Linked DNA regions of Cupriavidus taiwanensis LMG 19424. The protein of the gene in region 1 interacts with the protein of each later gene in a pairwise test. Links are inferred from orthologs where the notes say so. Each region holds a gene or a part of one and is shown in the gene's direction. Other genes may lie near its edges.

Region 1 (3,099 bases):
AAGCTGAAGAACCTGCGCGATTTCCTGCGCACCGCCGGGCTGTCGCTGGGCGGCGGCGACAAGCCGCAGGCGTCGGACTACGCCGAGGTGATGGACAAGATCAAGTCCCGCCCCGACGCGCCGATGCTGCAGACCATGCTGCTGCGCTCGATGCAGCAGGCGGTGTACAGCCCCGACAATATCGGCCACTTCGGCCTGGCCTACGAGGCCTACGCGCACTTCACCAGCCCGATCCGCCGCTATCCCGACCTGCTGGTGCACCGCGCGATCAAGGCGGTGCTGGCGCACACCAAGTACCAGCCCGCATTTGCCCACGGCACCGAGCTGAACACCGCGATCTCGCCGAAGGCGCGCCGGCTGCAGGCGAAGGACGCCGAGCAGAAGGCCGAGCTGACCGCGGCGCGCGCCCGGCGCAACGAGGCCATCTGGGACGAGCTGGGCCTGCACTGCTCGGCCAATGAGCGCCGCGCCGACGAGGCCTCGCGCGATGTCGAGGCCTGGCTCAAGTGCTACTTCATGCGCGACAAGCTGGGCAGCGACTATGCCGGCACCGTCAGCGCCGTGACCTCGTTCGGCATCTTCGTACAGCTCGACGAGCTCTACGTCGAAGGCCTGGTCCACGTGACCGAGCTGGGCAGCGACTACTTCCAGTACGACGAGGCCCGCAACGAGCTGCGCGGCGAGCGCACCGGCATCCGCTACCGGCTGACCGACCGGGTGCGCGTGCAGGTGTCGCGTGTCGACCTCGATGCGCGCAAGATCGATTTCCGCCTGGTGCAGGAGCCTTCGGCGAAAACCCTGCGCGCGCGCGTGACGGGGGCCGAAACCCAGCCGCGCGTGCCGGCCGCCCATGCGGTGCCGGCGCGCAAGAAGGGCCGCCAGCTGGCGGCGCTGCTGGGTGGCTCGTCCAAGCCGGAGGAATCGTTCGACGAGACGCTGGACCGGGTGATCGAAGAGCAACCGGTGTTCGAGGCGGTGATCACGCCGCTCAAGCCGCACCTGAAGACCGGCGGCAAGCCGGGCAAGCGCGCCGCCAAGCCCAAGCCCGCGCACCTGGAAAAGCCGCGCAAGCCGGCTTCCAAGGCGCGAGCGGCCAAGCCGGCGGGCAAGACCGCCACCAAGCGCACGCCGCGCAAGCGCTAGCGGATCGGCGTCGAGTTGCCGTCAGGTTGCCGTCCCGGCCACGCGGGGACGGCGGCCGGGCGGGTACAATCGCGCCCATGGCTAAACAAAAACTCCTGATCGGCTTTCACGCCGTGACCGCGCGCCTGCGGCAAGATCCCAAGGGCGTGTCCGACATCTACATCGAATCCGCCCGCCGCGACCGGCGCATGCAGGACTTCGTGCGCCTGGCCGAAAGCCTGGGCGTGCGCCTGCATCCGGTCGATGCCGAGCGCCTGCGCGGCATGGCCGGCACCGACCGCCACCAGGGCGTGGTGGCGCGTGCCGAGGACGTGGCGCTGGCCCTGAACCTCGACGAACTGCTGGACGGCATCGAAGGCACGCCGCTGCTGCTGGTGCTGGATGGCGTTACCGATCCCCACAACCTGGGCGCCTGCCTGCGCGTGGCCGACGGTGCCGGCGCGCACGCCGTGATCGCGCCCAAGGACCGCAGCGTCGGCCTGAACGCCACCGTGGCCAAGGTCGCCAGCGGCGCGGCAGAAACCGTTCCCTATATCACCGTGACCAACCTGGCGCGCACCCTGCGCGAACTGCAGGAGCGCGGCATCTGGGTGATCGGTACCGCCGACGGCACCGAGAAGTCGCTGTACGACATCGATTTCAAGGGACCGACCGCGATCGTGATGGGCGCGGAAGGCGAGGGCATGCGCCGCCTGACGCGCGAGACCTGCGACGAGCTGGTTGGCATTCCGATGGCGGGCGGCGTGGAAAGCCTGAACGTGTCGGTGGCCAGCGGCGTGTGCCTGTACGAGGCCGTGCGCCAGCGGCGCCTGCCGCGCTGAGACCATGGCCGACGAGTCGCGTCTGCCGGCACTCCCGGGGCTCGAAGAAGCGCGCCGGCTGATCGGCGGCGCCAGCAATATCTTCGTGCTGACCGGCGCCGGTATTTCCGCCGAATCCGGCGTGCCGACCTTCCGCGACGCCATGACCGGACTGTGGGAGCAGTTCGATCCGGAGGAGCTGGCCAGCGAGGCCGCCTACCGCCGCCAGCCCGCGCTGGTGTGGCAGTGGTACCAGCACCGGCGCGAACTGGTGGCGGCGGTCAACCCGAACCCGGCGCATCACGCGCTGGTGGCGCTGGCCGCGCAGAAGCCGGTCACGCTGGTGACGCAGAACGTCGACGGCCTGCACCAGCGCGCGGGCAGCGCCGGCGTGATCGAGTTGCACGGCAACCTGTTCGCCAACAAGTGGCTGGATGGCTGCGGCCGCTGCAGCGAGGCCACCGCGCTGCCCGGCATGCCGCCGCGCTGCAATCTGTGCGGCGCGCTGATGCGCCCGGGGGTGGTGTGGTTCGGCGAAGACCTGCCGCGTGTCGCGCGCTACCGCGCCGAGCATGTGGCGCAGACCTGCGACCTGTGCCTGGTGGTCGGCACCTCGGGGCTGGTGTACCCGGCGGCGGGGCTGCCGGGCGTGGCGCGCGACCATGGCGCGCCGGTGATCGTGGTCAACCCGCAGCCGTCGGCGCTGGACCAGACCGCGGACATCGTGCTGTCGGCCGCGGCCGGCGCGTGCCTGCCCCAGCTGTGGCCGCAGCCGGCGCCATCGGCCGGCTGAGCCGGGTCAAGGCGTCAATTTCCACTGTCATTCCCGCCTTCGCGGGAACGACGGCGGCTTCGTTGTCCGGCGAGCCTTATTTTGCAATCTCGCCGATCAGCTTCTCCAGCTTGACCGCATCCGCGGCGAACAGGCGGATGCCTTCGGCCAGCTTTTCTGTCGCCATGGCGTCTTCGTTGAGCTGCCAGCGGAACGACGGCTCGTCGGCGGTGATGCGGGCGATGTTGGCCGCCTGGGCCTGGTCCACCGACAGCTTGTGCACCACCGGACCCTGGCCGCCGGCGAGCTGCTCGAGCAGTTCGGGGCTGATGGTCAGCAGGTCGCAGCCGGCCAGCGACAGGATCTGCGCGGTGCTGCGGAAGC
Region 2 (3,047 bases), 500 kb from region 1 along the record:
CGGACTGCATCTGCCCGAGGATGAATCCGGCAACTGCCCGATGTTCGTGCGCGCGCTGCACCGGCATGCGCAGGCCGCGGGCGTGTCGTTCCGCTTCGACACCAGGGTGACGCGCATCCGGCCGGGCCACGCCGGCAAGCTGGAGCTGGAACTGTCCCAGCCCGGCGGCCAGGGTGCGGCCGAGGTGCTGAGCGCCGAGCGCGTGCTGCTTGCCGCCGGCGCCGACAGTGCCGCACTGCTGCGCCCGCTGGGCTTGCGCGTGCCGCTGTATCCGGTCAAGGGCTATTCGGTGACGGTAATGATCCGCGACGAGCTGCAGGCCCCGCTGGGGGCGCTGATGGACGAATCGTACAAGGTCGCCATGACGCGCATGGGCAACCGGCTGCGCGTGGCCGGCACGGCGGAGCTGGGCTCGCGCCGGCTCGACCTGCGCCCCGCCGCGCTGAACACGCTGGTCAAGGTGGCGCGCGACTGGTTTCCGGCGGCAGGCAACTACCACGAGGCCACGCAATGGGCCGGCGCGCGGCCGATGCTGCCCGACGGCCCGCCGCTGATCGGACCCACCGCCGTGCCCGGACTGTTCCTGAACCTCGGCCATGGTTCGACGGGCTGGGCGATGAGCTGCGGATCAGGCAAGATTGCGGCTGACCAGATCGCCGCCAGCGCTGGCGCCAGCCACGGCGGCCCCGACATCGACATGGAAGGCCTGCTGCCGGATCGCTACGGGCTGGGGCCGTCCGGATAAGCCCGACATGACACCCTCTGCCGCCACCGTCCTCACACCCGCCGCCCATGGTGAAGGCTGGCTTGCCCTGGATGCCGCCGCACCGCGCCCGGTGCCGCTCTACGACGTGGCCGCCATCCGCCGCATCGAGCGCGCCGCGCTGGCGCAGCTGCCGGCCTTCACGCTGATGTCGCGCGCGGGCGCCGCGGCGGCGCGCTGGCTCGCCTGCCATGCGCCCGGCGGACCGCTGTTGTTCCTGGCGGGTCCTGGCAACAACGGCGGCGATGCGCTGGTCGCCGCCACGCTGCTGCACCGTGCCGGCCGCGCGGTGCAGGTGTGGCTGGCGGCCGATCCGCAGCGCCTGCCCGCCGATGCCGCGACCGCATGGCAGCAGGCGCAGGCCGCGGCCGTGCCGCTGCGCGCGATGGCGCAGAGGGATGCCTCGCATGACGCGCCCTGGCCCGCCGACACCACCGCGATCGTCGACGGCCTGCTGGGCATCGGCCTGAACCGCCCCGCCGACGGCCCCATGGCGTGGTGGATCGCGCAACTCAATCGCAGCGGGCTGCCCGTGTTTGCGCTGGACATTCCCAGCGGGCTGTCCGCCGACACCGGCGCGGGCGCGCCGGCAGTGCGGGCGCAGCGCACGCTGACCTTCATTGCCGCCAAGCCCGGCCTGCTCACGCTCGACGGGCGCGACTGCGCCGGCGCGGTCGACATCGCGCCGATCGGCCTGGACGATCTCCAGCACGAAACGCCGCAAGGCCTGGTGAATGGCCCGGCGCTCTTCGGTGCCGCGCTGCCCCGGCGCCGGCACGCCAGCAACAAGGGGACGCACGGCTCGCTCGCCGTCATCGGCGGCAACGTGGGCATGACCGGCGCGCCGCTGCTTGGTGCCCGGGCCGCGCAATGGCTCGGCGCGGGCAAGGTGCATATCGGCTTCCTGGCGCAGCCGGCACCGCTGCTCGATCCGCTGCATCCGGAACTGATGCTGCATGCGGTCGACACGCTGGCGCACACGTCGATGTCGGCGCTGGTGATCGGCCCGGGCCTGGGCACCGATGCCAACGCCCGCCAGCAGTTCGCACGGCTGCTGCAGGCCACGACGCTGCCGCTGGTGCTGGATGCCGATGCGCTGAACCTGCTGGCGTCAGACCCGGCACTGGCCGGCACCCTGGCCACGCGCGGCGCGGCCACCGTGATGACGCCGCACCCGCTCGAAGCCGCGCGGCTGATGGGCGTGCCGGTGGCCGAGATCCAGCGCGACCGGCCCGCCGCCGCGGCGGCGCTGGCCGCGCAATGGCGGGCCGTGGTGGTGCTGAAGGGCTCGGGCAGCGTGATTGCCGCTCCCGACGGCAGCCCCTGGACGTTGAACCCGACCGGCAACGCGGCGCTGGCCAGCGCCGGCACCGGCGACGTGCTGGCCGGCATGCTGGGCGCGCTGCTGGCGCAAGGCATGGCGCCGCTGGCCGCGGCGCAGGCGGCGGTGTGGATCCACGGCCGTGCCGCCGATGTGCTGGTCGCACAGGGCACAGGCCCGGCAGGCGTCACGGCAAGCGAGCTGTATGCGCCGGCGCGCGCCATATTCAACCAGTTGCTGAGCGCGGCGAACGCGTGAAGCGCGCGTTCGCGCGCATACCGGCGGCGCGGGCCGCACCTGCCGTCAGACAACGACCGATACCCGTGCGGTGCCGCGGCTGTTATGTTGCAAGTGGTAACGATATGGCGCCGCCGCGAGGCCCGATGCCGCGATGGCGGCGATATACTTACCGCTCCGTCTTGCAAGCCGGCAACGTCACGCGGCTCGCGCCCCCGCAACCCCGCTAGTCCTGCACGCTAGTCCTGCATGCCCACTGACCTTCACGCCTGGAATGCCCTGCTGCGGCACCATGACACCCTTCGCGACGCCCAGATGCGCGACTGGTTCGATCGCGAAGGCGCACAGCGCGTCGCACAATGCTCGCTGGAAGCCGCTGGCCTCTATCTGGATTACTCGAAGAACCGCATCACGCCGCAAACCATGAGCCTGCTGATGCAGCTGGCGGCAGAGGCCGGCGTCACGCGGCGCCGCGATGCGATGTTCGCGGGCGAGCATATCAACACCACCGAAGACCGCGCGGTCCTGCACGTGGCGCTGCGCGCGCCCGCCGGCGCCGCCTTCAAGGTCGATGGCGAAGCGGTCGTGCCGGCCATCCATCAGGTGCTGGCACGCATGCGCGACTTCTCCGCACGGGTGCGCAGCGGCGCCTGGAAGGGCGCGACCGGCGAGCGCATCACCGATGTCATCAATATCGGCATCGGCGGCTCCGACCTGGGACCGCGC
Region 3 (2,912 bases), 1.4 Mb from region 1 along the record:
GCGGCGCGGATGCGCGCGGCCAGGGCCGCGTCTTCGGCGCGCGTGCCCGACCGGGCCGCGCGCAGGCTGTTGCCAAGCCCCACCGCCAGATTGCGCAGCCAGCGCTCATGGCCGATGCGGCGGATCGGGCTGCCTTCGAGGCGCTGGTTGAATTCGGCTTCGGTCCACTGGAACAGCGCCACCATGTCGGGCGCGTCCAGGCCATTGCGCACATCGAAGTCCGGCACGGTGGCCACGTGCGCGAACTTGTTCCACGGGCAGGCCAGCTGGCAGTCGTCGCAGCCGTAGACGCGGTTGCCCATCGGCGCGCGGAATTCCACCGGGATCGCGCCCTTGTGCTCGATGGTGAGGTAGGAAATGCAGCGGCGCGCATCGAGCCGGTAGGGCGCGACGATGGCGCGCGTGGGGCAGATGTCCAGGCAGCGGTGGCAGCTGCCGCAATGGCCGGATTCGGGCGGATCGGCGGGCAGCGGGATGTCCACCAGGATCTCGCCGAGGAAGAACATCGAGCCGCCGTCGCGGTCCAGCAGCAGCGTATGCTTGCCGCGCCAGCCGAGACCGCCCTGGCTCGCCAGCGCCACTTCCATGACGGGGGCCGAATCGGTAAAGACGCGGTAGCCGAACTTGCCGATCTCGGCCTCGATCCGGCTGGCCAGCTGCTGCAGGCGGCTGCGCAGCACCTTGTGGTAGTCGCGCCCGCGCGCATACAGCGACACTACCGCGGTGGCCGGGTCGTCCAGCCGCGCCAGCTCGTGGCGGCGCCAGTCGGCGGCCTGCGCGTGCGCGCCGGCGGCCGGGACATAGGGCATGCGCGCCACGATCGCGCGCACCGTGCCGGGCACCAGTTCGGCCGGACGGGCGCGCCGCAGGCCGTGGTTGGCCATATAATCCATGTCGCCGTGGCAGCCCTGCGCCAGCCAGGCCAGCAGTCCGGGCTCGGCGTGCGCGAGGTCGACATCGGCGATGCGCACCGAGGCAAAGCCCAGCGCCGCGCCCCATGCGCGGATCGACGCGGCCAGCGCCGCAAGCTCCCCCGGGCCCGCGGCCGCGTGGCCGCTGGTATCTGGTACTGGTGTGGGCGGCGCATCCGCCTGCCCTGGGGCGACTCGGTCGATCATTCCTGAATTGTACGCAATGCCCTTGCTCGAAGAACGCACCCTGACGCTGCCCGACGAAGCCGCCACCGCGCGCCTGGGCGCCGCACTGGCCGCCGCCGTGCAGGCGATGCCGCCGCGCACGGTCCATGTGCAGCTGTCGGGTGACCTGGGCGCCGGCAAGACCACGCTGTCGCGCGCCGTGCTGCGGGCGCTGGGCCACGCGGGCAAGGTCCGCAGCCCGACCTACACGCTGTGCGAGCCCTATGAAGTCGCCCGCGCCGACGGCTCGCCGCTGACGGTCTACCACTTCGACCTGTACCGCTTTGCCGATCCCGAAGAGTGGCTCGACGCGGGTTTTCGAGACTGCTTTGCAGAGCCGGCCTTCAATTTGGTCGAGTGGCCGGAGAAGGCCGGGCGCCTGCTGGGGGAACCGGACCTGCACGTGTTGCTCCAATCGGACATGGCCGGCGCCGATGACGCCGGCGAGCGGCGGATCGCGACCATGCGCGCCTATACTCCCACTGGACTTACCTTGCTGAACGCATGCTGATCAAGCGACTTGCCACCGACCGCCCCGATGGACCCGACGGCCTGCTGCAGGCGCGCCGCAAATGGATGGCGCAGGCGCTGAAGCTGGGCGCCGGCGCCGCCGTGCTGACGCTGGCCGGTCCGCAGATCGCGTCGGGCGCCGGCATCGTCGCGGTGCGCGTGTGGCCGGCGGAGGACTACACCCGCGTCACCATCGAATCCGATACGCCGCTGGCCGCGGTGCACCAGATGATCCGCGACCCCGACCGGCTGGTGGTGGACATCGACGGCCTCGACCTGTCGCCCACGCTGCGCGAGCTGGTGGCCAAGATCACCCCGAACGACCCGTATATCCAGACCGTGCGCGTCGGCCAGAACCGCCCGCGCGTGGTCCGCATGGTGTTCGACCTGAAGGAAAACGTGGCGCCGCAAGTGTTCACGCTGGCGCCCATCGGCAGCTACCGCAACCGGCTGGTGTTCGACCTGTATCCGGTCAACCCGCCCGACCCGCTGTGGAAGCTGGTGCGCGACACCGAGGAAAAGCAGCGCCGCTTTGCCACCTCGGCCCCCGCGCCGGGCGCGGAAGGCATCGCCGGCGCTCCGGCCGGCGCGGAAGAGGACGCCATCGGCGCGCTGGTGCGCCGCTTCGACGAGAAGGGCGAAGTGCCGCCCACCACCGCGCCGCTGCCGCCGCCGGTGGCCGCGGCCCGGCCGCGGCCGTCGACACCGTCCACCGCACCGGTGCCGCCGGTGCCGGCCCCGAACGCGCCCGTGGTGCCGCCGGTCGCACGCGACAATCCCACCGCCGAGCGCCCGTTCAAGATGCGCCGGCTGCTGACCGTGGCGATCGACCCCGGCCATGGCGGCGAAGACCCGGGCGCGATCGGCGCGGCCGGCTCGCGCGAAAAGGACGTGGTGCTGCAGATCGCGCACCGCCTGCGCGCCAAGATCGACGCGCAGCCCAATATGCGCGCGATGATGACGCGCGACGCCGATTTCTTCGTGCCGCTGAACGTGCGCGTGCAGAAGGCGCGCCGCGTGCAGGCGGACCTGTTCGTGTCGATCCACGCCGATGCCTTCCTGTCGCCCGAGGCGCGCGGCGCGTCGGTGTTCGCGCTGTCCGAGCGCGGCGCGTCCAGTACCGCGGCGCGCTGGCTGGCCAACAAGGAAAATGCCTCCGACCTGATCGGCGGCGCCAACATGGGCAACAAGGATGCGCAGGTGGCGCGCGTGCTGCTGGACTTGTCGACGACCGCGCAGATCAACGACAGCCTGCAGGTCGGCAAG

What was found.
Region 2: the proteins of rlmB (region 1) and RALTA_RS06905 interact in binary tests that used the Escherichia coli proteins (3 or more experiments, as listed by UniProt). The link is inferred for Cupriavidus taiwanensis LMG 19424 from one-to-one orthologs.
Region 3: the proteins of rlmB (region 1) and tsaE interact in binary tests that used the Escherichia coli proteins (3 or more experiments, as listed by UniProt). The link is inferred for Cupriavidus taiwanensis LMG 19424 from one-to-one orthologs.

What each region holds. Positions count from the first base shown.
Region 1 is NC_010528.1:1,996,036-1,999,134, reverse strand. The notes cover bases 146-3,092. They hold rlmB (23S rRNA (guanosine(2251)-2'-O)-methyltransferase RlmB), read left to right. Parts: upstream 146-1,220; coding sequence 1,221-1,964; downstream 1,965-3,092. Other genes in these bases: tal (transaldolase), read right to left, coding at 2,813-3,092; RALTA_RS09120 (SIR2 family NAD-dependent protein deacylase), read left to right, coding at 1,969-2,736; rnr (ribonuclease R), read left to right, coding at 146-1,143. In the rest of the region: more of rnr, read left to right, coding at 1-145; more of tal, read right to left, coding at 3,093-3,099. UniProt on the Escherichia coli protein: Specifically methylates the ribose of guanosine 2251 in 23S rRNA.
Region 2 is NC_010528.1:1,495,554-1,498,600, reverse strand. Bases 153-3,047 are described here. They hold RALTA_RS06905 (bifunctional ADP-dependent NAD(P)H-hydrate dehydratase/NAD(P)H-hydrate epimerase), read left to right. Parts: upstream 153-752; coding sequence 753-2,342; downstream 2,343-3,047. Other genes in these bases: pgi (glucose-6-phosphate isomerase), read left to right, coding at 2,571-3,047; RALTA_RS06910 (D-amino acid dehydrogenase), read left to right, coding at 153-745. Outside these bases: more of RALTA_RS06910, read left to right, coding at 1-152. UniProt on the Escherichia coli protein: Bifunctional enzyme that catalyzes the epimerization of the S- and R-forms of NAD(P)HX and the dehydration of the S-form of NAD(P)HX at the expense of ADP, which is converted to AMP.
Region 3 is NC_010528.1:568,629-571,540, forward strand. What follows is about bases 131-2,890. They hold tsaE (tRNA (adenosine(37)-N6)-threonylcarbamoyltransferase complex ATPase subunit type 1 TsaE), read left to right. Parts: upstream 131-1,134; coding sequence 1,135-1,647; downstream 1,648-2,890. Other genes in these bases: queG (tRNA epoxyqueuosine(34) reductase QueG), read right to left, coding at 131-1,118; RALTA_RS02705 (N-acetylmuramoyl-L-alanine amidase), read left to right, coding at 1,641-2,890. In the rest of the region: more of queG, read right to left, coding at 1-130; more of RALTA_RS02705, read left to right, coding at 2,891-2,912. UniProt on the Escherichia coli protein: Required for the formation of a threonylcarbamoyl group on adenosine at position 37 (t(6)A37) in tRNAs that read codons beginning with adenine.